DNA from 3 places in the Geobacillus sp. Manikaran-105 genome. Region 3 is predicted to be linked to each of the others. Evidence: predicted binding sites of a transcription regulator. Region 3 holds the regulator's gene; each other region holds the start of a gene.
The links. The regulator Rex, encoded in region 3, represses fermentation and respiration genes when NADH is low (regulators of the CRP and FNR family bind a similar motif). The targets are predictions, from matches to a motif close to TTGTGAAATATTTCACAA.
Positions count from the first base shown of each region.

Region 1 (7,373 bases), on a different contig from region 3:
TCCAAAATAAGGAGCGTGAGCGGAATCACTTCGAGCGCCGAGAACACCGCGCCAAGGGCGATCCATACTTCCGGCGAACCGTTGTAATAATAGTGGTGGCCGATGCCGATCACACCGCTGCCCAATAAAATCGTAAATTGGAAGTAGAGCGCTCTGACCGTCGATTTTTTCGTTACGAGCCGCAATTGAACGAGCAAGAACCCGATGACAACAACGGCGAACACTTCAAAAATGCCTTCCACCCATAAGTGGATGATCCACCAGCGCCAAAAATCCGCCATCGTAAAGTTCGTATCCGGCTCCATAAAGAAGGCGAAAATGTAGAAGAACGGAACGGCAATGGCTGAGTAAAACAGCAAGTGAATGAGCCCACCTTTGTCGCTTTCCCGCCTCAGCCCGCGTTTGACGCCGCGGAAGACGATAAACAACCAAAGGAGCATGCCGACGACTAGAATAATTTGCCAAACGCGGCCAAGTTCGATGTATTCCCAACCTTGGTGGCCAAACAAGAACCAGCTGTTCCCTAAGTAGCCGTTGACGCCGAGCCATTGGCCGATCATGCTGCCGCCGACAAGGACGACAAGCGCCCAGAAGAGCAAATCAACAAGCAACCCTTGCTTTTTCGGCTCTTGCCCGCCGACAAGCGGCGCGATGAAAATCCCCATGCCAAGCCAAGCGGTGGCAATCCAGAAAATCGCCAGCTGCAAATGATACCCTTTGGCGATGTTAAACGGCAATGCGTCATAGATCCATCTGATGCCAAAGAAGCTGTCTGGTTCTGTATAGTAGTGAGCAAGCAATGCCCCGAACATCGCTTGCACGAAAAAGAGCGCCGATACGACGACGAAATATTTGCCCGCTTTCACTTGCGACGGAGTCAGCGGCTGCCGCCGCAAATCGATGACCGGAAACTTTCCTTCTGTATACGCTTCTTGCATGCTTAGTTGATAACGGTGGAAGACGTACAAAATGATCCCGATAAACAAAATCAAAATCGTGACGCTGACGCCGCTCCACCATACCGCGGAAAACGACATCGTATTGCCGGCGTCCTCATAGTACGGCCAGTTGTTCGTATACGTAATCTCGTCGCCAATTCTCAACGTGCTCGACAGCCAAGCCGTCCAGAAGAAAAAGTCGGCAATCTGCCTAATTTGATCACCCTCGGCGACCCAAGCGCGATCCGCTTTTGGCATGTCGCTTTCTTTGATCAATCCTTTTTTCAATCCCCAGCCGTCACCATTGGTGAAAACGTCACGGTAATAGTCGCGCACTTTTTCCAACCCGTATACTTGCGCATCCGTCAGGACGAGAACATCCGTAACCGGGTTGTAGCGGTTTTTTCGCATTTCCTTGATGACTTGTTCGCGGATGATCGTTTTCTCATCGGCGGTTAAATCGGCAAACGGTTTGTGATACCGCTCTTTTGCTTTGTAATCTTGCATGCCTTCCGTATAAATTTTCAACGCTTCCGCCGTATAGTCCGGCCCCATATACGACCCGTGTCCAAGCACGGTTCCGTAATCCATCAGCCCGTATTTTTGGAAGACGGCCTGCCCGCCGATGATCGTTTCTTTCGTCATCAACACTTGGCCGTCTTCACTGCGCACTTCCTTCGGCCTTGGCGCCATTTCTTTAAAAATCCAATACCCGCCGACAAGCAGGACGGTAAAGCTGATCACAATAGTGAAAATGAGAATCGATTTGAGAAAACTGTTGGTCGTTTGCCGCCCCGTCCGCATGTTGGGGTGAACGGATCGATGAACTTCCATATGAGACAACCTCCTTCTCGTTTGTTCGCCCCCATTGTAGCGTGCTGAATCGAGGCCGGTTTGTGAGCCGGGGCAAATGTCCGTTATGATTTATATCACAGCTTTATGGCGTGAGAATGTATACAATGAAGGCAGAAAAGGCCAAACGGCGCAGATGTTCAAAAAGAGAAAAGCATTGATGTTCCGTTGGCAGCTGTCACACGTTTGTCACATTTCCAAAGGAGAGAACGCCATGGCGAACCATTGGATGAAAGACCGCTTAAAAGCTGTTCCGTTGTTTCGTGAACTGTCCGATTACGAGCTCGACTCGCTTGTCGCCATTTCCCATGTGCGTGTCTACAAACCACGGACGTTTGTCTTTATGCAAGGCGACCCGTTAGAACGTGTCTATTTCATTCATTCCGGCACGGTAAAAATTTATAAAACGGACTTCAGCGGGAAAGAACAAATCGTTTCGATTTTGCAGACGGGAGAAATGTTTCCGCATGCCGGCTTTTTCTTAAAAGGCACCTATCCGGCCCACGCCGAAGTGGTCGAGGAAGCGACATTGATCGCGATCCCGATCCACGATTTCGAACAAGTGCTGATGGCGAGCCCTGAACTTTGCATAAAACTGTTTCGCGTCATGGGCGAAAAAATCGTTGATTTGCAAAACCGGCTCGAAGCGCAAGTGCTCCATAATACGTACGAACAAATCGTTCTTCTCTTATTGCGGTTGACGCGCACGAACGCCGTCAAGCAAGGGAAATGGCATCGGCTCACCGCCCATGTGACGAACCGTGAGCTGGCCAATATGATCGGCACCGCCCGTGAAACGGTGAGCCGCACGTTGAGCCAACTGAAACGGAAAGGGTTGATCAATGTCGACGAACACGGCTTTTATTTGATTGACCGCGAAGGGCTCGAACAAGAAATCTTTTTCTAACTCCTTTTTCCCCATCGTCCGGCACCGGTCGGGATGCGCAATGGAGCTGATGGGGTTTCCTTTCAAACATTTCGGCAAGCCCATCTTTCTGGAACATGCTATTCCGCCCTTTCAAACGAAAACGAAACCTTTTTTCCAAAGTGGAATATGTCATGTTTCGGCCGAAAGATGTGAGCTATATCACAACATTCCACAGTGAAAATGATTATCATGATAGTCAAAAAGGAGGGAAAGCGCATGGGTGTGACGATTGAACTCGATGTACGCGAAGATTTGCGGCAAAAGCGGGAACCGTTTGAAAAAATTATGAACGCCATCAAGCCGCTGCAGCCGGGCGATACGTTCATTTTACACGCCCCGTTCAAGCCGCTGCCGTTGTTTCCGATTATGAAAGCGAAAGGATTTACGTACGAGGCCGAACAAATCGAAAAAAAACATTGGAAAGTAACGTTTGTGAAGCAGGGGGGATGACCGATGATCCTCGATAACCGCGGACTCGAGCCGCCGCAGCCGATGATGCGGACGCTAGCCGCCCTCGCCAAACTCAACCAGGGCGAAACGTTGACGATCATAAACGATCGCCGCCCGATGTTTTTGTACGAGCAGCTTGACGAGCTTGGCTACCGGCACGAGACGGTCGCACGCGAAGACGGCAGTTTTGAAATCCGCATTACGAAAGGATGAGCAACGTGTTTCCTACTCGCACGGGGACGGAAACAAACGTCCGTCTTCCGTTCTCGTTTATCATGTTCGCCGTGTTGGCGTTCGCCGCGTCGCAGCTTATGTTGCTTGGAGCGATTCCCTCACTTAGCAGCGGCGCGTTCCGGCTGCCGTTCGTGTGGGCGGCGGCCCACCTGGCGTTGCTTGGCTTTGCATTGATGACGGCCATGGGGGCGATGTACCAGCTCGTTCCGGTCGCCTTTTTGACGCCGATTTGGAGCGAGCGGCTCGGTTTTTGGCAGTTTGCGATCACCGCTCTCGGCATCGTCGCCTTTGCCGCCAGTTTAGCGTTTACGCCAAACCAAGCGTTTCTCCCTGGCTTGCTTCTGCTGTTCGGCATCGTGCTGTTTGTCTGGCAAATGGCGATGACATTAAAACAACAAAAAAACAAAACGATCATGACACTGTTTGTCGCGACTTCCTTGTTGTTTTTGCTGCTGACGGGCGCCGCCGGAGGGCTGCTTGCCTTTCACTTTTTCGCCGCCACAGGCGCCAACAGTCATGAAACGGTGTTCGGCTTGCATGTGCTGTTCGGGCTGTGCGGCTGGTTCACACTGCTCATCATAGGCTTTTCGTACAAAATGGCGCCGATGTTCTCGCTCGCCCACGGCTTTTCGCTGCGGCCGGCGCGTTACGTCTATGCGCTGTACATCAGCGGGATTGCGGTGGCGTTCGCCAGCTTATTCTTGCGAAGCCACGCATGGCTTATAGCCGGTGCAGCCTTGCTCATGAGCGGATTCATTGTTTTCGCCTGGCATATCCGCGCCATTTTGCAAAAGCGGATGAAAAAAACGCTTGACCGCCCGTTCCGCTTTTCGCTTTCGGCCATCGTCATCGGTCTTGGACTGCACGTTGCCGCCTTTGTCGCCATCGTCGTCGGCAGCGGACGGCTGCTTGGCATCATTGTTTATCTATTCATTGTCGGCTGGATTCTCTTCAGCATCGTCGGCTATTTGTTCAAAATCGTGCCGTTTTTATGGTGGACGCATCGCTACAGCGAAAAAGTCGGCCAACAAAACGTGCCGACGTTAAAACAAATGATGAATGAGCGAGCCGTCACCGTCCAATGCCGCCTATGGCTCATCGCCCTCGCGCTGGCGGCCGTGGCGCTGTTGGCCGTCGCTCAAACGCTGCTGGCTGGATTAAGCGTTGCCTTTGCGGGAACGATTTTAACGGTCTTCCGAAAATAAACGAATGAGGAGGAAAAGAACGATGGATGTCCGCGAACTTGCCATTCAACAGCTGAAAACGGTCCTTGATCCGGAGCTCGGCATTAACGTCGTCGATTTAGGGTTGATTTATGACTTAAAAATCGAAGATGGGCATATCAATGTCCTGATGACGCTCACGACCCCCGGCTGCCCGCTTCACGACTCGATCGCCGGCGGCGTCAAACGGGCGCTTGAGCACATTGACGGCATCCGTGACGTGCGCGTCCAAGTGACATGGAACCCGCCATGGACGCCCGAGCGGATGAGCGAAGAAGCGCTCCGGCAGCTTGGGCATTTTTCCTGAAACGGTCCACTTTTCCATCCCCTTTTCGCCGTTCGCCCGTGTTGGGCGGGCGGTTGTTTCATTGTTCTGCAACTGCTGAACACTCCCCGCCCTTTATTTTTGTATCATAATAGAAAAAACGAGAGCCATCGCTTGGCTATTTAAACTTCTTTGTTGCATCTATCTATTCATCCATTTGCTGACGGAAATGGACGAACCGCCCGCTTAATGATGAATTTCATTTTAATGCAGCATGGCTATCCGCCCGCTATTGTGAAAGCAAACCCGGAACAGCGCCGGAAGTATTACGAAGCGTTGGAAAAAGCGAGCGTCAAAGGTGAGGTCACTCCGTTCATTCAACTGATCGCCGCATGTGTCGAAGAAAGCTTGCGCCATTACTTGTACGCTTTAGGGATGGAGGATTAACAACAGAGCGCAAACAAAACGACACGGAACAACGGGCATTTCCGTGTCGTTTGTTTTTCTCCTCCATGAGACCCGCCTCCGGTTGGCGTTTGATCGGCTATTCAAGCAACACGTTCCACAACCATGCCATCAAAGGAACGATGACAAAAAAGGCGAAGGCGATGTATCCGACATATCGAATCCACCGGGGAAATCCTCGCCAATCGAGGGCTTCCCGCTTCATCGCCCCTCCCGCAGCGATCCGATCCAACTCTTCGGTCGGCGAAAACACCCGGTCGTCCACCCGTTGAACCTCTTCTATCCGTTGCGTTTCATGCCTCTCTTCTTCTCGAGATCCCTTCATGACGCCCCCTCTTCCCTATGATTTTCCTAAACAGAACAAAACATCTAACAACCGCCATCCCAAACATCCAACCGAATCCGCTTTGCTGTTTTCCTCTGCATTATACCGTCTCTCGTTGTCAGAAAGCACCACTATTTTCCACGAAGGAGGACAAATCCCCCAGAGGGGCGGAAAACGGTCCGTTCCCCGTTGCCCGCAGCCCCGTCTCATTCCTTCACCCGCAATAGGCGCATGCTGTTGAACGTCACGAGCAGCGTCGCGCCCATATCGGCGAACACCGCGAGCCAAAGGGTGAGCCAGCCCGGGACGGCGGCCACGAGTGCCAGCACTTTAAGCCCTAAGGCGACGGCGATGTTTTGCCGGATGACGGCAAGCGTTCGGCGACCGAGGCGGACGGTGTACGGCAGCTGGCGCAAATCGTCGGCCATGAGCACAACATCGGCCGTTTCCAAGGCGGTGTCGGTCCCCGCTCCGCCCATCGCCACGCCGATATCGGCCGCAGCCAAGGCGGGGGCGTCATTCACCCCGTCGCCGATCATCGCCGTTACGCCGCAGCGTTGTTTCAAGTCACGGATCGCCGCCAGCTTCTGTTCGGGAAGAAGCCCGGCGCGAATGTCCGATACGCCCGCTTGGCGGCCGATGGCCCGTGCGGTTTGCTCGTGGTCGCCCGTCACCATCACCACTTCCGCCACCCCAAGGCGCCGCAGCGCGGCAACCGTTTCCGGGGCGGACGGCCGCAGTTGATCGGCCGCGGCGACAAGCCCCAACAGCCGATCGGCCGTGCCGACGGCCATCACGGTTTTTCCTTCGTCCCGAAAGGCAGAGATTTGCTTTTCCGCTTCATCGGGCAACTTCCCGATCAAACTGGTGAACAAGGCCGGGCTGCCGATATAGTACGTGTTCCCCGCAATCACCGCCTTCACTCCTTGGCCGGTGAGCGATTGAAACTCCTCGACGGCCACATCAAGAAACGGTGCTCCCTCTTCTTCCGCTTTGCGGACGATGGCAGAAGCCAAAGGGTGCTGCGATCGTTTTTCGATGGCCGCCGCCACCGCCAGCAGTTGCTCACGGCTCCCTTCATACACGACGACATCGGTCACGGCTGGTTTTCCTTTCGTCAACGTCCCCGTTTTATCAAAGGCAACGGCACGCAGCCGACCGATTTGTTCGAGATACACGCCGCCTTTGATGAGCACGCCGCGCCGAGCCGCGTTGCCGATGGCCGTCACAATCGCCACCGGGGTGGAGATGACGAGCGCGCACGGGCAGCCGATGACAAGAACAGCGAGGCCGCGATACACCCAATCAAGCCAGCCACCGCCCATCACAAACGGCGGCACAATGGCGATCAGAAGCGCGGTCACGATAATAAACGGCGTATAATAGCGCGCAAACCGGTCGATGAAGGCTTGTGACGGGGCTCGCTCCGCTTGCGCCTCTTCTACAAGATCAATCATTTTCGCCAATGTCGTTTCATCCGCCCGCTTTGTCACTTCAACTTCGAGGAATCCTTCTCCATTCAGCGTCCCGGCAAACACTGCATCCCCCACTGCTTTTTCCACCGGCAGACTTTCGCCGGTGATCGCCGCTTCATTCACTGTGGAGGCGCCGCTTATGACAATGCCGTCCAAAGCGATTTTTCCACCCGGCTTGACGATCATGACATCCCCGACGCGAACGTCTTCGACCGGAA
Region 1 is NZ_PIJG01000054.1:11,125-18,497, reverse strand. It holds gene CV945_RS14120 (nitric-oxide reductase large subunit) at 1-1,772, opposite strand, end outside; gene CV945_RS14115 (Crp/Fnr family transcriptional regulator) at 2,005-2,697, shown strand; gene CV945_RS14110 (DUF2249 domain-containing protein) at 2,935-3,168, shown strand; gene CV945_RS14105 (DUF2249 domain-containing protein) at 3,172-3,381, shown strand; gene CV945_RS14100 (hypothetical protein) at 3,378-4,607, shown strand; gene CV945_RS14095 (metal-sulfur cluster assembly factor) at 4,630-4,932, shown strand; partial or broken gene CV945_RS14090 (Fic family protein) at 5,098-5,337, shown strand; gene CV945_RS14085 (hypothetical protein) at 5,435-5,680, opposite strand; gene CV945_RS14080 (heavy metal translocating P-type ATPase) at 5,887-7,373, opposite strand, start outside.
Region 1: the regulator Rex is predicted to act here: its motif matches at 2,866-2,883, upstream of CV945_RS14110 (DUF2249 domain-containing protein).

Region 2 (7,373 bases), on a different contig from region 3:
CGCCTGGCCAGCGAGATCACGGAACGCCATGTGTTGATAAACAGCGCCCATTCTGAACGGGCAACCGGCAGCCCGGCGCGCGGGGGAAAACCAACAACAACCGCTTGTTTCCGCAACGGCCGCTGGGTGCTTCATGGGCGAAAAGCGTTTGCGTCATTGGCGCCGGCACTCGATTACGTGCTAATTTCCGCCACGATTGACAGCAGCGGCGAGGTCGGCGAATTTCTTGTCCCGATGAAAACCCCGGGGCTTCGCATTGAGCCGACATGGCACACGCTCGGCATGAAGGCGACGCGCAGCGATGACCTCATCCTTGATGGCGTCGAGGTTGAACCGGAAGCGCTCGTGGAGATGCTGGAGAAACCGGTCGGTGCAGCACCGGCACAAGGATGGCTTTTGCATGTTCCGGCATGCTACTTAGGGATCGCCATCGCCGCCCGCAATGAGGCGCTCCGCTTTGCCCAAACGTACCAACCGAACACGTTGTCGCAGCCGATCGCCTCGACGCCGGAGGTGCAGCGGAAAATCGCCGAGATGGAGTGGCGCCTCGTTCACGCCCGTCATTTTCTGTATAGCATCGCCGATTTATGGGATCGATACCCTGACAAACGTCATGAAATGAAAGAGGAATTGGCAACCGCCAAGTTCATTGCGACGAATACCGCGCTCGAGGTTGTCGATTGGGCGATGCGCATCGTCGGGGGACAAAGTTTGTATGCTGATAGTCCGCTTGGGCGCTATTACCGAGACGTGCGCGCCGGACTCCATAACCCGCCGGCTGACGACTTGACGATCGCGTGGCTCGCCAAGCGGGCGCTTGCCGGCAGTCGAACGCGCGCAAAAGCTGACGCCTAAGCAGCCAACCAATGCAGGTTGACTCAAGAACATTCAACGTGTGTTTTCCAGACAAATCGAAACCGCTGTCCCTAAATGCGAGGGACAGCGGTTTTTTAACGGTCATTTTCCCGTGTTTTCGTTCTCTGCCTCCAGCGCAGCGCGCAAAAAGGAAGGCAACGCGAAGCATTGGCGGAATACGGCGTCATTGACGTATTTTGTATCTTCGGGAATCGCTGTTTGCTTCGGCAGCTCAAGCGGCCGTTTCGAGCCGATTGTAAAGCTCCACAATCCGCCCGGGTACGTCGGCACAACCGCCGTGTACACGAGCACATGCGGGAACAATTCGCGAATGTTGCGGTATGTCCGCTTCAAAATATCGAGATGGAAAATGGGCGACTGGCTTTGGCACACCATGAGCCCGTCCTCTTTTAATGCCCGGTGCACGTTGGCATAAAACTCCGGTGAAAACAGCGCCTCAGCCGGGCCGACCGGGTCGGAGGAGTCGATCATGATGACGTCGTACTCGCGTTCCTTTCCGCGCACAAAGGCGACACCGTCGCCATAAATGAAGTGGACGCGCGGGTCGGACAAATTGCCGGAGACGGCCGGCAAATGTTCTTTGCACGCCCGGACGACCTTCTCATCAATTTCCACCATCTCGATCGCCTCGAGGCGGGCATACTTAGCCGTTTCTCTGGCTGCCCCGCAGTCTCCCCCGCCGATGATCAGCGCCCGTTTGGCTTCCGGATGAAACTGAAGCGGCACGTGCGAAATCATCTCATTATAAATATGGCCGTCAATCGAGGTCGTTTGCACGACGCCGTCCAGTACGAGCATGCGGCCAAAATCATACGAATCCAAAATCATGACATGCTGATACTCGGATGGCTCGGCAAAGATCACCTCTTTGATCCGGTAGCTAATTTTCAAATTGTCGCGGTCATCTTCGGTGAGCCAAAGCTCTCCGTTGTCCATATGCAAGTAAGGGGGTAAAGCGTTTCCTTCGTGTTTCATTGTGACCTCCTTTAGTCATGCAGATGTTTTCACACCTTTCTAATCTTAATATATTCTTCGTCTTGTGGCAAACAAAGGGGATGTGATCGGCCGGTGCCGGACGTATTCATCCCGCCGCCCATGTTTGACGACTGGTTGCGTTTTTCCGGCCGCTCCTCGTCTTGGCCGCCGCAGCCGGCACAAAGGCTGACCGCTAACGCGCAAATGGCGGCAAGCGGCATCATCCATCGTTTTCGCATCTTTTCCTCCTCCTTTCGTTTCCATCATAAACTGAGACGGCGGGCGACGACCACGACATCGTATGATTCCATCGTTCCGTCTCCCTTCATGCGGCGATGCTTGCTTATAGTGTGCCTGTTCGGCAAAAAAATAACACTCCCCGGCACCCGGCAGGAGAGTGTCTATCGATCGCGCCGCTCCCCAAGCAAAGCACGAAGCGACGTACGGTTTTCAAGCAAATCAGCGAGCGTATACGCATCGAGCACACGCAAAAACGCTTCTAACGCCTCGCGAAGCGCAAAACGGAGCCGGCATGAAGGCGTCAGCACGCATTCATTACCGTGAGCGGCGAAGCACTCCACAAGCGACAAATTGTCTTCCGTCTCGCGAACGACCGCACCGATGACAATCTCCTCCGGCCGTTTCGCCAGGCGAATCCCGCCGTTGCGTCCGCGGATCGTTTCGATGTAGCCAAGCTTGCCGAGCTCATGGACGATTTTGCTTAAATGATGCTCAGAGAGGGAAAACGCAGTGGAAATTTCTTTGATATTTGTTTTTTCGCCTTCATCGAGTGTTCCTAAAAACAGCAGCACACGCAACGCATATTCTGTATAGTTCGTCAGCTGCATGGTCATCCACAACCTTTAGACAAGATGGTTGCTTCCATTGTATCACACCTGTCTGTGCGAGGGAATTGTGAACAATTTATTAAAGATGTATTTGAAACGTTGCTTTTTCACTATGCGTATGATTGAATAAAACATGTATTTAAAATATATGTTTTATGCGAGGAGATGAAACATGGCTACGACAACGGCTTTGCACCCAAAAACGATTGAGATCGTCAAATCGACCGTACCGGTGTTGGAGCAGCACGGCGAACAGATTACCAAACGGTTTTACCAATTGATGTTTTCGAACCATCCAGAATTGTTGAATATTTTCAACCATGCCAACCAAAAACAAGGGCGGCAGCAACGCGCCTTGGCGGCAGCCGTGTACGCGGCAGCGCGCTATATCGATCAATTGGACGCCATTTTGCCGGTCGTGCGGCAAATCGGCCATAAACACCGGAGTTTAGGCATTAAACCGGAACAATACCCGATTGTCGGAAGGCACTTGCTGCTAGCGATCAAAGACGTGCTCGGCGACGCTGCCACTGATGACGTGATAACGGCTTGGGCGGCAGCGTATGAAGCCATTGCCGCTGTTTTCATTCAAGTCGAGAAGGAGCTCTACGATGAAGCTGCGGCCAAGCACGGCGGCTGGCGCGGTTTCCGCCGCTTTGTCGTCACAAAAAAGGTGAAGGAAAGCGACGTCATCACGTCGTTTTATTTCGAGCCGGAAGACGGCGACGCCATCAGCGACTATTTACCAGGTCAATACGTGAGCGTAAAACTGGACATCCCTGGTGAAACGTATACGCACATTCGCCAATACAGCTTATCGGACGCCCCCGGCAAAGGGTATTACCGCATCAGTGTCAAACGGGAAGCAGCAACAGCGGAAAAACCGGCCGGCATCGTGTCGAACTATTTGCATGACCACATTCACGAAGGCGATGTCGTCGAGTTAAGCGCTCCAGCCGGCGACTTTACGCTTGATTTGTCCAAAACGACGCCGGTTGTGTTCATCAGCGGCGGCGTCGGCATCACTCCGCTTTTGAGCATGGCGCATACGTTGGCCATCCGCCAACCGACCCGCCCAGCGGCGTTTTTGCATGCTGCTTTGAATGGCCGCGTGCACGCGTTTGACGAGGAGCTTCGGATGTTGGCGGAACGCCCGTCATTTTCTTATCATATTTGTTATGAGTCGCCATCCGACGAGGACTGCCGACATCCACATTTTGGAAAAGAAGGGCGGATTGACCTTGCATGGATGCAATCCGTGATCCCGACGAAAGACGCAGACTTTTATTTCTGCGGCCCGGTGCCGTTTATGAAAACCGTCTATCGCGCTCTAAAACAATGGGGTGTGCCAGAGGAGCACATCCATTACGAATTTTTCGGCCCGGCCGGCGATTTGACGAAAGACTGAGAGAGGTTTTTCGCTTGCCAGGGGGCTGACCCCAAAGGGTCATTTTCCTTAACAAAACACAACATATTGTTTCTTAATGATTGTTTTATACCTATATACGGTAATAAGAAAGGGTGTCCCGATCCTTTTGGGACACCCTCCTTTTGTTATCTTCCCTGTTGGCAAGTTCATGAATTTTTTGTATGATGAATGGCAAGGAAAAGCAAGAAAAGGGAGAGACAACGCATGACGACATTTCGCCAACATCGCTGGCAATCATTTTTGCAAGGCTATGAAGATCGCGCCCGCCTGCTCATTTCCTGTCCGGATCGTCCAGGCATTGTCGCCGCGGTCACGTCCTTCTTGTATGAGCAAGGCGCCAATATCGTTGAATCGAGCCAATACTCGACCGATCCGAAAGGAGGTACGTTCTTCCTCCGTTTGGAGTTTGACTGCCCGAACATCGCGGAACGAAAAGACCAGATCGAAGCGGCCTTTGCCCCGATCGCTGCTGAGTTTGGCATGGATTGGCATCTTCGCCTCCATAACGACATTCGGCGGATCGCCATTTTTGTCTCAAAAGCGGAGCACTGCTTGCTTGAACTTCTTTGGCAATGGCAGGCAGGCGAACTGATCGCCGATATCGCTCTTGTTGTCAGCAACCATTCGGATTTGCGCGATGCGGTCGAGCCGTTTGGCATCCCGTATGTGCATATTCCGGTGACGAAGGAAACGAAAGCGGACGCCGAAGCCGAACAAATCCGTCTGCTTCGTGACTATCAGATCGACACGATCGTGCTTGCCCGCTACATGCAAATTTTGTCGCCGGCGTTTGTGGCTGAATTCCCGGGACGGATCATCAACATCCACCACTCATTTTTGCCCGCCTTTATCGGCGCGCGTCCGTATGAGCGGGCGTATGAGCGCGGCGTCAAATTGATCGGCGCCACATCGCACTACGTCACCGACGATTTGGATGAAGGGCCGATCATCGAGCAAGACGTCGCCCGCGTTGACCATCGCCACCATCCCGACGATTTAAAGCGGATCGGCCGCCTGATCGAAAAAACCGTGCTCGCCCGGGCGCTCAAATGGCATTTGGAAGACCGGGTCATCATCCACGGAAACAAAACGATCGTGTTTTATTGAACCCAAGCGGGAGAGGATTTTTCCTTTCCCGCATGGTATAATGAAGATAAGCAGGATTTGGCCGCCCAAAGAGCGAAATTTCATCCGTAGGGAAGGAGGGAAAAAGCCTATGGGAGAAAAACGGACGCCCAGCGGTTTTCTGTTAAAACAACGTGCGTTTTTAAAACTGTATTTAATCACGTTAACGGAACAAGAACGGTTGTATGGACTGAAGCTGCTTGATGTGCTGCGCCAAGAGTTTAAACCGTTCGGCTACCGGCCGAACCATTCCGAAGTGTACAAAGCGCTCCACGATTTGATTGAAGACGGCATTTTAAAGCAAGTCAAGCAGAAAAAAGAAGGCATGAAGTACCAAGAAGTTGTGTACTACCGCTTCGCGGAAGGGGGGCAGGAAAAGGCGAAATTGTACAAACGCCAACTGAAAGCGGAGCTGGACCGGTGTGCGGCGCTCATTCGCAAGGCGATTGAGGACAACTTCAGTTGAGGGCGCCTCTTTTTTTGTATGTATTTACATAACATTTTTATGGTGAATTCTGTTTGTTTTGCATCCCACCGAACGATTTAGTAGAATGGGAGAAGGACACGGCAACAGAGAGGAAGACGTAGGATGTTGACATGGCCACAGGTTGTCATAAGGGAAATGGAAACACGAAAATCGTTATTCCGCCATGATCCAGATCACGCGCTGATCGGCTCCGGCGGGTATACGGCGGAAGACGAAGCGATCGTGCACGATGCGGCCATTGCCCTGGCGCTTGGAAAAAACGTACTGTTAAAAGGTCCAACCGGATCGGGGAAAACGCGGCTGGCGGAAACGTTGTCCGCCTTGTTCGGGCAGCCGATGCACAGCATCAACTGCTCTGTGGACCTTGATGCCGAGGCGCTGCTTGGGTTTAAAACGATCGTGCACCGCGACGGCCAAGCGGTAATCGAATATGTGCCCGGTCCGGTCATCCGGGCGATGGAGAAGGGGCATTTGCTATACATTGATGAAATCAATATGGCCAAACCTGAGACGCTGCCAATCTTAAACAGCGTGCTTGACTATCGGCGCCGCCTCACCAATCCGCTCACTGGCGAGGTCGTCGAGGCGAAGCCGACGTTTGGCGTCATTGCGGCGATCAACGAAGGTTATATCGGCACCGTGCCGCTCAATGAAGCGTTAAAAAACCGCTTCGTCGTCATCGATGTCCCATATGTGCAAGGGGAGACGTTAAAATCGGTCATCATGGCACAAACTACATTAACAGACGATACGTTGATCAACCGTTTCGTCGCCTTGTCAGCCGACTTGCTGGCGCAGGTGCGAAACGGGCAAGTGGCAGAAGAAGTGGCTTCCGTACGCGCCTTGCTCGATGCGTGCGATCTGGCGGTGCATATCCCGCCGCTGCGCGCCATTGAACGAAGCATCATCGACAAGCTCGACGATGAACGGGAGCGGGCGGCGGTGCGCAATATCGCGGAAACATGGTTTGACGAGTAGGAGGCGGCCATGGAACGGTTTATGATGTTCAACGATCGGCCGATCGATCCGTTTTTGGTGATGCAGCTCGCCGATCTCGCCCGAACGCTCGCCCGCCGTCCTGACATGACGGTCGAGTTCGCCGCCCATTCCGGGATGCATCCGGTTAAGCCAACGGTGTACGTCAGTCAGTTTTGGGATGTGTATCCGCCAAAGGAGAAAGAAACGGCGATGAAAAGCGATGTCGCCTTGCGCGTCATCGGCACGCGGCGGCATACGGACCTAGCGGCGGTCCGCGCATTTCGGCAAGCAGCCGAAGCGCACCCATGGCCGAAACTGGCGAAACAGCTGTTTTCGTTGGCTGAGGATCTTCGTGTTGAGGCCCTCTGCGAGCGGGAACGGCCCGGGGTGAAACGTTGGTTTCGCACGCGCCGCCGCCTTTACCGTCGCTACTTCACCCAGCAATGGCAGGCAAACCAAACCCGCGGCGCCGCCGCCGATCAATTTTTGGCGGCGATGTATTTGCGGCTGACCGCCGACTCGCCGCTTGATGACGTTCCGCTCGCTCCGATGGCGGATGAAACGGTGCAGGCGCGCCTTGACGCGCTGTGGCCGCAATGGTTTGACGCGATGTCCACCGCGGATACGGCCCGCTGGGCGTTAGCCATCGTCGCAT
Region 2 is NZ_PIJG01000036.1:18,679-26,051, forward strand. It holds gene CV945_RS11625 (acyl-CoA dehydrogenase family protein) at 1-855, shown strand, start outside; gene speE (polyamine aminopropyltransferase) at 958-1,851, opposite strand; gene CV945_RS11635 (hypothetical protein) at 1,881-2,090, opposite strand; gene nsrR (nitric oxide-sensing transcriptional repressor NsrR) at 2,253-2,699, opposite strand; gene hmpA (NO-inducible flavohemoprotein) at 2,872-4,107, shown strand; gene purU (formyltetrahydrofolate deformylase) at 4,333-5,235, shown strand; gene CV945_RS11655 (replication termination protein) at 5,345-5,719, shown strand; gene CV945_RS11660 (ATP-binding protein) at 5,843-6,718, shown strand; gene CV945_RS11665 (nitric oxide reductase activation protein NorD) at 6,728-7,373, shown strand, end outside.
Region 2: the regulator Rex is predicted to act here: its motif matches at 2,765-2,782, upstream of nsrR (nitric oxide-sensing transcriptional repressor NsrR).

Region 3 (7,373 bases):
CAAAAACATGATAACGGCGAGGAGTGCAATACACAATCATTTTTTCATAGAGGAAAGGGATTGGTTGTGGATAATGTGGAAAAGTCGGTGAATAACTTCTGTTTTGCACAGAAAAGTGTGGATTTCTTTGTGGATAATGTGATTAACACAAAAACGGGGCTGACCTAAAAGGTCGCCTGCCTTCAAGATAGGCGCACGTCTAGTGCGGCAGAAACAGCAAGCATATATATGCAACGAAAGAGGGTGTTCCAATCCTTTGGGGACACCCTCTTGTCAGTCATCGTCCTTCACCTAAGAAGCAGCTTTCATGAACAAGGCAAAAGGCTGCTAAATGAGTTTGGCCTGTGATCGGCCTGGCGCGGTGATGATGCGCACGAGCAGTGCACATGAAGCCGCTAGATGCCCGTGTTGGCGTTCCCTGGCAGCGGATTGGCTCAAAACGAGGCGTAGAGCTGTTCCCACTCGGCCAATAACGTTTCAAGCTGCTGTTTCCGCTTTTCGTTTTCTTGCGTGAGCTGCTGCACGGTTTCATAATCGCCGTATACAGACGGGTCGCACAGCTGCTGCTCGGTTTCAGCGATTTGTGCTTCCAGTGCGGCGATCTCGGCTTCGATCTCTTCCAGACGGCGCTGCCGTTGGCGCTGTCGTCTTTTTTCCTCTTTTTCTTGCTCGTATGTGGATTTGGCTGTTTCGCCGCTGTCCGGTGATGCGGGCGGGTGGGAGTCCAGGCGCGCCAATTCGCGCATTTCTTCTTTTTTCGCCACGTAATAGTCATAGTCTCCTAAATATTCGACAAGCCCATCGCCCGAGAGTTCAAACAGCTTTGTCGCGATGCGATTAATGAAATAGCGGTCGTGGGAGACGAACAAGATCGTTCCCGGATAGTCGACAAGCGCCTGCTCGAGCATCTCTTTGCTGTCAAGGTCGAGATGGTTGGTCGGTTCATCCAACAAGAGAACGTTGGCTTTTTGAAGCATGAGTTTGGCGAGCGCCAGGCGTGCTTTCTCTCCGCCGCTTAAGGCGGAAACCGGTTTTAAGACGTCGTCGCCGGAAAACAAAAAGTTGCCGAGCACGGTGCGAATTTCTTTTTCGGTTTTGTCCGGGTAGGCGTCCCACAACTCGTCGAGCACTCGTTTGTTTGTCGACAGTTCCGCCTGGTTTTGGTCGTAATAGCCGATTTTCACATTTGCACCGTACCGGAGCTTTCCGGATTGAACTGGGAGCTTTCCGGCGATCGTCTTCAACAATGTCGACTTGCCGATGCCGTTTGGTCCGACCAAGGCGACACTCTCCCCCCGTGTGATGCGAAAGCTGATTTGGCGGATGACCGGTGCGCCTTCGCGATAGCCGGCGGTCAATTGCTCTGCGGTGAGCACCTCATGGCCGCTCGGCCGCTCAATCGCAAAAGAAAAAGAAGCTGATTTTTCATCTCCGGCCGGGCGTTCAAGCCGCTCCATTTTTTCGAGCTGCTTTCGCCGGCTTTGCGCCCGTTTCGTTGTCGAGGCGCGGGCGATGTTGCGCCGGATGAAGTCTTCGAGGCGGGCGATTTCCTCCTGTTGCTTTTCGTATCGTTTTAGCTCTTGTTCGTATTGCTCAGCCCGAAGCTCCAAATAGCGGCTGTAATTGCCGCTATACCGCTTAAGCGTCGCGTTGGACAGCTCGTACACTTCGGTGACGACTTTGTCCAAAAAGTAGCGGTCATGGGAAACGAGCAGAACGGCGCCGGGGTATGCCTGTAAATATTGCTCGAGCCATGTGAGCGTATCGAGGTCCAAATGGTTCGTCGGCTCGTCTAAAATGAGCAAGTCCGGCTTGGCCAACAGCAGTTTTCCAAGGGCGAGCCGCGTCCGCTGTCCGCCGCTTAGCGAGGAAACGGGCGTTGTTTGGTAATCGTATGACGAAAATTGCAGCCCGTGCAAAACAGAGCGGATGTCGGCTTCATACTGATAGCCCCCTTGTTCTTTGTATTGCTCTTGCAAGTTGTCATACGCTTGAAGCGTTTTTTCGTAGCGGGACGGATCGGCGAGCAGATCCGGGTCGCCAAGCTGGGCGCCGAGCTCTGCCAGCTGCGCTTCGATCGCCCGGAGCGGCGCGAATACGTCCAGCATCTCGTCCCAAATGGAGCGTGACGAGTCGAGCCCGCTGTTTTGCGCCAAATAGCCGATTTTGATATGGCTTGGCTTGATGATTTCACCGCTGTCGGAAGAAAGTTCGCCGGCGATGATCTTCAGCAGCGTCGATTTGCCTGCGCCGTTGCGGCCGACAAGAGCAATGCGGGCGCGGGACTGTATTTCTAGTTTTATATTCGATAAAATAAGGTCAGCGCCAAAATATTTCGTGAGTCCATTCACTTGCAAAATGATCATGTCCGTCACCTCGCGAATAGTTTAACGCAAGTCGCGAAAACGGTCAAAGACAGATAACGAAAAATGGTGTATAGTGATAAATGGAGGAGATTGTCTTGTCATCGTTTACGCATTTCAATGAACAAGGCCGGGCGAAAATGGTCGACATTACACACAAGGAAGATACGGTCAGGATAGCGGTGGCGAGAACGAGCGTCACCGTCAATGAAGAGATTTACGAAAAGATGACGAACAATGCCATTGAGAAAGGTGATGTGCTGGCGGTAGCCCAGGTGGCCGGGGTCATGGCGGCGAAAAAAACGGCCGATCTCATTCCGATGTGCCATCCGCTTATGTTAAAAGGCGTCGATATTGCCTTTGCTTGGGAAAAAGAGGCGGAAGCGTATAAACTTGTGATTACCGTGACGGTCAAAACGAAAGGGAGCACAGGAGTGGAGATGGAAGCGCTGACGGCGGCTTCGGTATGCGCATTGACTGTGTACGACATGTGCAAATCGCTCGATAAAGGAATGACGATCGGTCCAACGTATTTGGTCGAAAAAACGGGCGGGAAGTCCGGCCATTATCGACGGAAAACCGATTAGCTGGGGGATGAAACGATGAGCAACGAACAACCGAAAATCCCGCAGGCGACTGCCAAGCGTCTGCCGTTATACTATCGGTTTTTGAAAAATTTACATGCCTCAGGGAAGCAGCGCGTGTCCTCCGCCGAGCTGAGCGAGGCGGTGAAAGTCGATCCGGCGACAATTCGCCGCGACTTTTCGTATTTTGGCGCGCTCGGCAAAAAAGGATACGGGTATAATGTCAATTATTTGTTGTCGTTTTTCCGCCAGACGCTTGAAGAGGACGAAGTGACCGAAGTCGCCTTGTTTGGCGTCGGCAATTTAGGCACCGCCTTTTTAAACTACAACTTTTCGAAAAATAACAACACGAAAATTGTCATGGCGTTTGATGTCGATGAACGGAAGGTCGGAACGACAGTCGGCGGGGTGCCGGTCTATCATCTCGATGAGCTGGAGGAGCGGCTTCGCGGCGACATTCCGGTCGCGATTTTAACCGTGCCGGCCGCCGCGGCTCAAGCGCTGACCGACCGCCTTGTCGCGCAAGGAATTAAAGGCATTTTAAACTTTACTCCGGCGCGGTTGAACGTGCCGAACCATATTCGCGTCCATCATATCGATTTAGCCATTGAGCTGCAGTCGCTCGTCTATTTTTTGAAAAACTATCCATCGCCATCGTAAAAAGGAGAGAACAACACATGAAATATTTGTTGCTCGTTCTTGTCATTTTGTTGCTGTTTGGCACGAAAAAGCTGCCGGAGTTGGGGCGGTCGTTCGGCCAGTCGCTTCGCGAGTTTAAAGACGCCACAAAAGGGCTCGCTGATGACGAAGAAACGAAAACCGACCGATGACAAGGCAGGATGGGGAAACGATGAATGACAAAGAAATGTCCGTGTATGAACACCTCGGAGAGCTGCGGAAACGGCTGATCATCGTGCTTCTCTTTTTCGTTGCGGCGCTTGTAGCCAGCTTCTTTTTTGTCGACGACGTCATTGTGTATTTGCAGCACACTGCGGAAGCGAAACAGCTGACGATGAACGCGTTCCGCCTCACCGATCCGATTAAAGTGTATTTTCAGTTTGCCTTTGTCATTGCCGCTGTACTGACCGCTCCGGTGCTGCTCTATCAAATTTGGGCGTTCGTCAGTCCGGGGCTGTATAAAAAAGAGCGGAAAGCAACGCTCAGCTACATTCCAGCATCGATCATTCTATTTTTAGCCGGGGTTGGTTTTGCGTATTTCGTCTTGTTTCCATTTGTCGTCCGGTTTATGAATCAGCTGGCGGAACGGCTCGGCATTCAACAGATGATCGGCATTAACGAATATTTTCAGTTTTTGCTGCAGCTCGTGCTGCCGTTTGGCATCGTGTTTCAGCTGCCGATTGTTGTCCTGTTTTTCACCCGCTTAGGGCTTATTACGCCGCAGCTTCTTGTTCGCATCCGCAAGTATGCGTATTTGGCGCTGCTTATTTTAGCGGCCGCCATTACGCCGCCGGATGTGTTGTCGCAAGTGATCGTCATGATTCCACTGACGCTTTTGTATGAGGGGAGCATCTGGGTTGCCAAAATCGGCTATCGAAAGGCACAATTAGCAGCGGAGGAAGGAAGCGGCGATCCATATTGAGGGCAGCATCAAGAGGACGGTTCATACGGCGCCAGGCAAAAACCCTCCCCCAATGGGGAGGGTTTTATTGTCTCGGTGTGAAGAACAGGCGAAAGGCGGTGCCGAAATCAAAAGCGGCCAGCGCCGCCAACGCGATGGTTGAGACGTTCCAAATCGTTTCATGAACGCTTTCGATCGCCAAATACGTAAACAGGAAGCCCAAGATGAAATACGGAACAGAAAACAGCCGCGGATGGCGCGTCATAGCCAAATCCTCCAAATGGCCAGCGGCAGTTCCGCTTGGCGCATCATGTTTTCCAATTCATCAGCCAACAAAATTTGAACGGCAACAACAAACGTGTTCATTGCTACATGGGCGAACATCGGCACGAAAATGCGTCCGGTTTTGGCGTATAAAAAGGCGAACACCATCCCCATGGATGTGTACAAAAGCAAATGCTCCGGCTCCATGTGGGCGAGAGCGAACAGAAGCGAGCTGGCCAGCGCTGCCAACCAAAAGTTGTATTTTTCATAAAGCGAGCCAAAAATGATTTTGCGGAAGATGAGTTCCTCCAAAACCGGGCCGATGACCGACGTGACGACGACGAGCAATGGCGTCAGGCGGATGATGTCGATGATTTGCCTTGTGTTTTCCGAGCCCGGCTCAATGCCCAATAGACGCCATTCGATGTTGGCGGCAACGCTTTGCGCGGCAAGCGCCAAAAAGACGCCCGAGATCGCCCACATCCATGACGAGGCGAGCGGCAGCCGCCGCATTGTCCGTTCATCGCGGTCGCCGCGCAGCAGCCATAAAATGATGGCAAAAGCCAATAAAAAGCTGATGACCGCCCAATAGCCGGAGGCAATTTTCGCTGCTTCGAGACGTGTTTGCGCGCCTTGGCCGACGCCGAGGGCGCGAAGGAGCGGCACACCGACAAAGGAGGACAGCTGCATGGCGATATAGGTGATGATGACATACCAGTAACGGCGCTTCAAATCGTTTTACCCCTTTATTTCAAATATATCCGTATTGTAGCACATGTTCGGCGAAAATAGTAAGAAAACTGCATCCTCGCATCCCACCTGACCGCCGTAAAAAAAAATTAACCGGAGCCGTTTATCAGTCCGAGGAATGTGAAATAATGAAAACGGGCTCCGCGCGGATGGGGAGTAGAGGCAAAACAACCGGCTCCTTTTGCTCTTTCTTCTTTAGGAGAGAAAAACAGTTATTTTTTTGCATTTCCTACTTGCAAAACGGAGAAGAGTTCATTAATATTATAAGTGTGTTAGCACTCAATAATGATGAGTGCTAATAAGAACGGCGAAAACTATCGTTAAGGAGGTTGTTTCCCGTGTTGAAGCCATTAGGCGATCGCATTGTCATTGAAGTCGTGGAAACTGAAGAAAAAACGGCTAGCGGCATCGTGCTGCCGGATACGGCGAAAGAAAAGCCGCAAGAAGGTCGCGTTGTCGCTGTCGGTGCAGGCCGCGTGCTTGACAACGGCCAACGCGTTGCGCCGGAAGTTGAAGTCGGCGACCGCATCATTTTCTCGAAATACGCCGGCACGGAAGTAAAGTACGACGGAAAAGAATACTTAATTTTGCGCGAAAGCGACGTTTTGGCTGTCATCCGCTAATATATTGCGTTCACCACATAAACATTCCGGAAAACTGACATATCCTTAACTTTATGACACGAATACTTACCTTTTTCACGGCATGCAGTGAAACAAATTCATAAGGAGGTAACGGGGTATGGCAAAGGAAATTAAGTTCAGCGAAGAAGCGCGCCGTGCGATGTTGCGCGGGGTGGACAAACTCGCAGACGCAGTGAAAGTCACATTAGGTCCGAAAGGCCGCAACGTCGTATTGGAGAAAAAATTCGGTTCTCCGCTCATCACGAACGACGGGGTAACGATTGCGAAAGAAATCGAACTCGAAGACCCGTTTGAAAACATGGGCGCGAAACTGGTCGCTGAAGTCGCCAGCAAAACGAACGACATCGCTGGGGACGGGACGACAACGGCTACCGTATTGGCTCAAGCGATGATCCGTGAAGGATTGAAAAACGTGGCAGCTGGCGCCAATCCGATGGGCATCCGCCGCGGGATTGAAAAAGCGGTAGCGGTAGCGGTTGAAGAATTAAAAGCCATCTCCAAACCGATCAAAGGAAAAGAATCGATCGCCCAAGTGGCTGCGATCTCGGCTGCTGACGAAGAAGTCGGCCAATTGATCGCTGAAGCGATGGAACGCGTCGGCAATGACGGCGTCATCACGCTTGAAGAATCGAAAGGCTTCACGACGGAACTCGACGTTGTCGAAGGGATGCAATTCGACCGCGGTTACGTTTCGCCGTACATGATTACAGATACGGAAAAAATGGAAGCTGTTCTCGAAAATCCGTACATCTTGATTACGGACAAAAAAGTATCGAGCATCCAAGAGCTGTTACCGGTTCTTGAGCAAGTCGTGCAACAAGGCCGTCCGCTCTTGATCATTGCGGAAGATGTCGAAGGCGAAGCACTCGCAACGCTTGTTGTCAACAAGCTGCGCGGCACGTTCAATGCGGTAGCTGTCAAAGCGCCTGGCTTTGGCGATCGCCGCAAAGCGATGCTCGAAGACATCGCGATTTTGACAGGCGGCGAAGTCATCTCCGAAGAGCTTGGCCGTGAACTGAAATCGACCACGATCGCTTCGCTCGGCCGTGCGTCGAAAGTGGTTGTTACGAAAGAAACGACGACGATCGTCGAAGGCGCTGGCGATTCGGACCGCATCAAAGCGCGCATCAACCAAATCCGTGCGCAGCTTGAAGAAACGACGTCCGAATTCGACCGCGAAAAACTGCAA
Region 3 is NZ_PIJG01000067.1:3,261-10,633, forward strand. It holds gene abc-f (ribosomal protection-like ABC-F family protein) at 435-2,366, opposite strand; gene moaC (cyclic pyranopterin monophosphate synthase MoaC) at 2,462-2,950, shown strand; gene CV945_RS15250 (redox-sensing transcriptional repressor Rex) at 2,966-3,607, shown strand; gene tatA (twin-arginine translocase TatA/TatE family subunit) at 3,625-3,777, shown strand; gene tatC (twin-arginine translocase subunit TatC) at 3,798-4,547, shown strand; gene CV945_RS15265 (YdiK family protein) at 4,612-4,791, opposite strand; gene CV945_RS15270 (CPBP family intramembrane glutamic endopeptidase) at 4,788-5,522, opposite strand; gene groES (co-chaperone GroES) at 5,879-6,163, shown strand; gene groL (chaperonin GroEL) at 6,282-7,373, shown strand, end outside.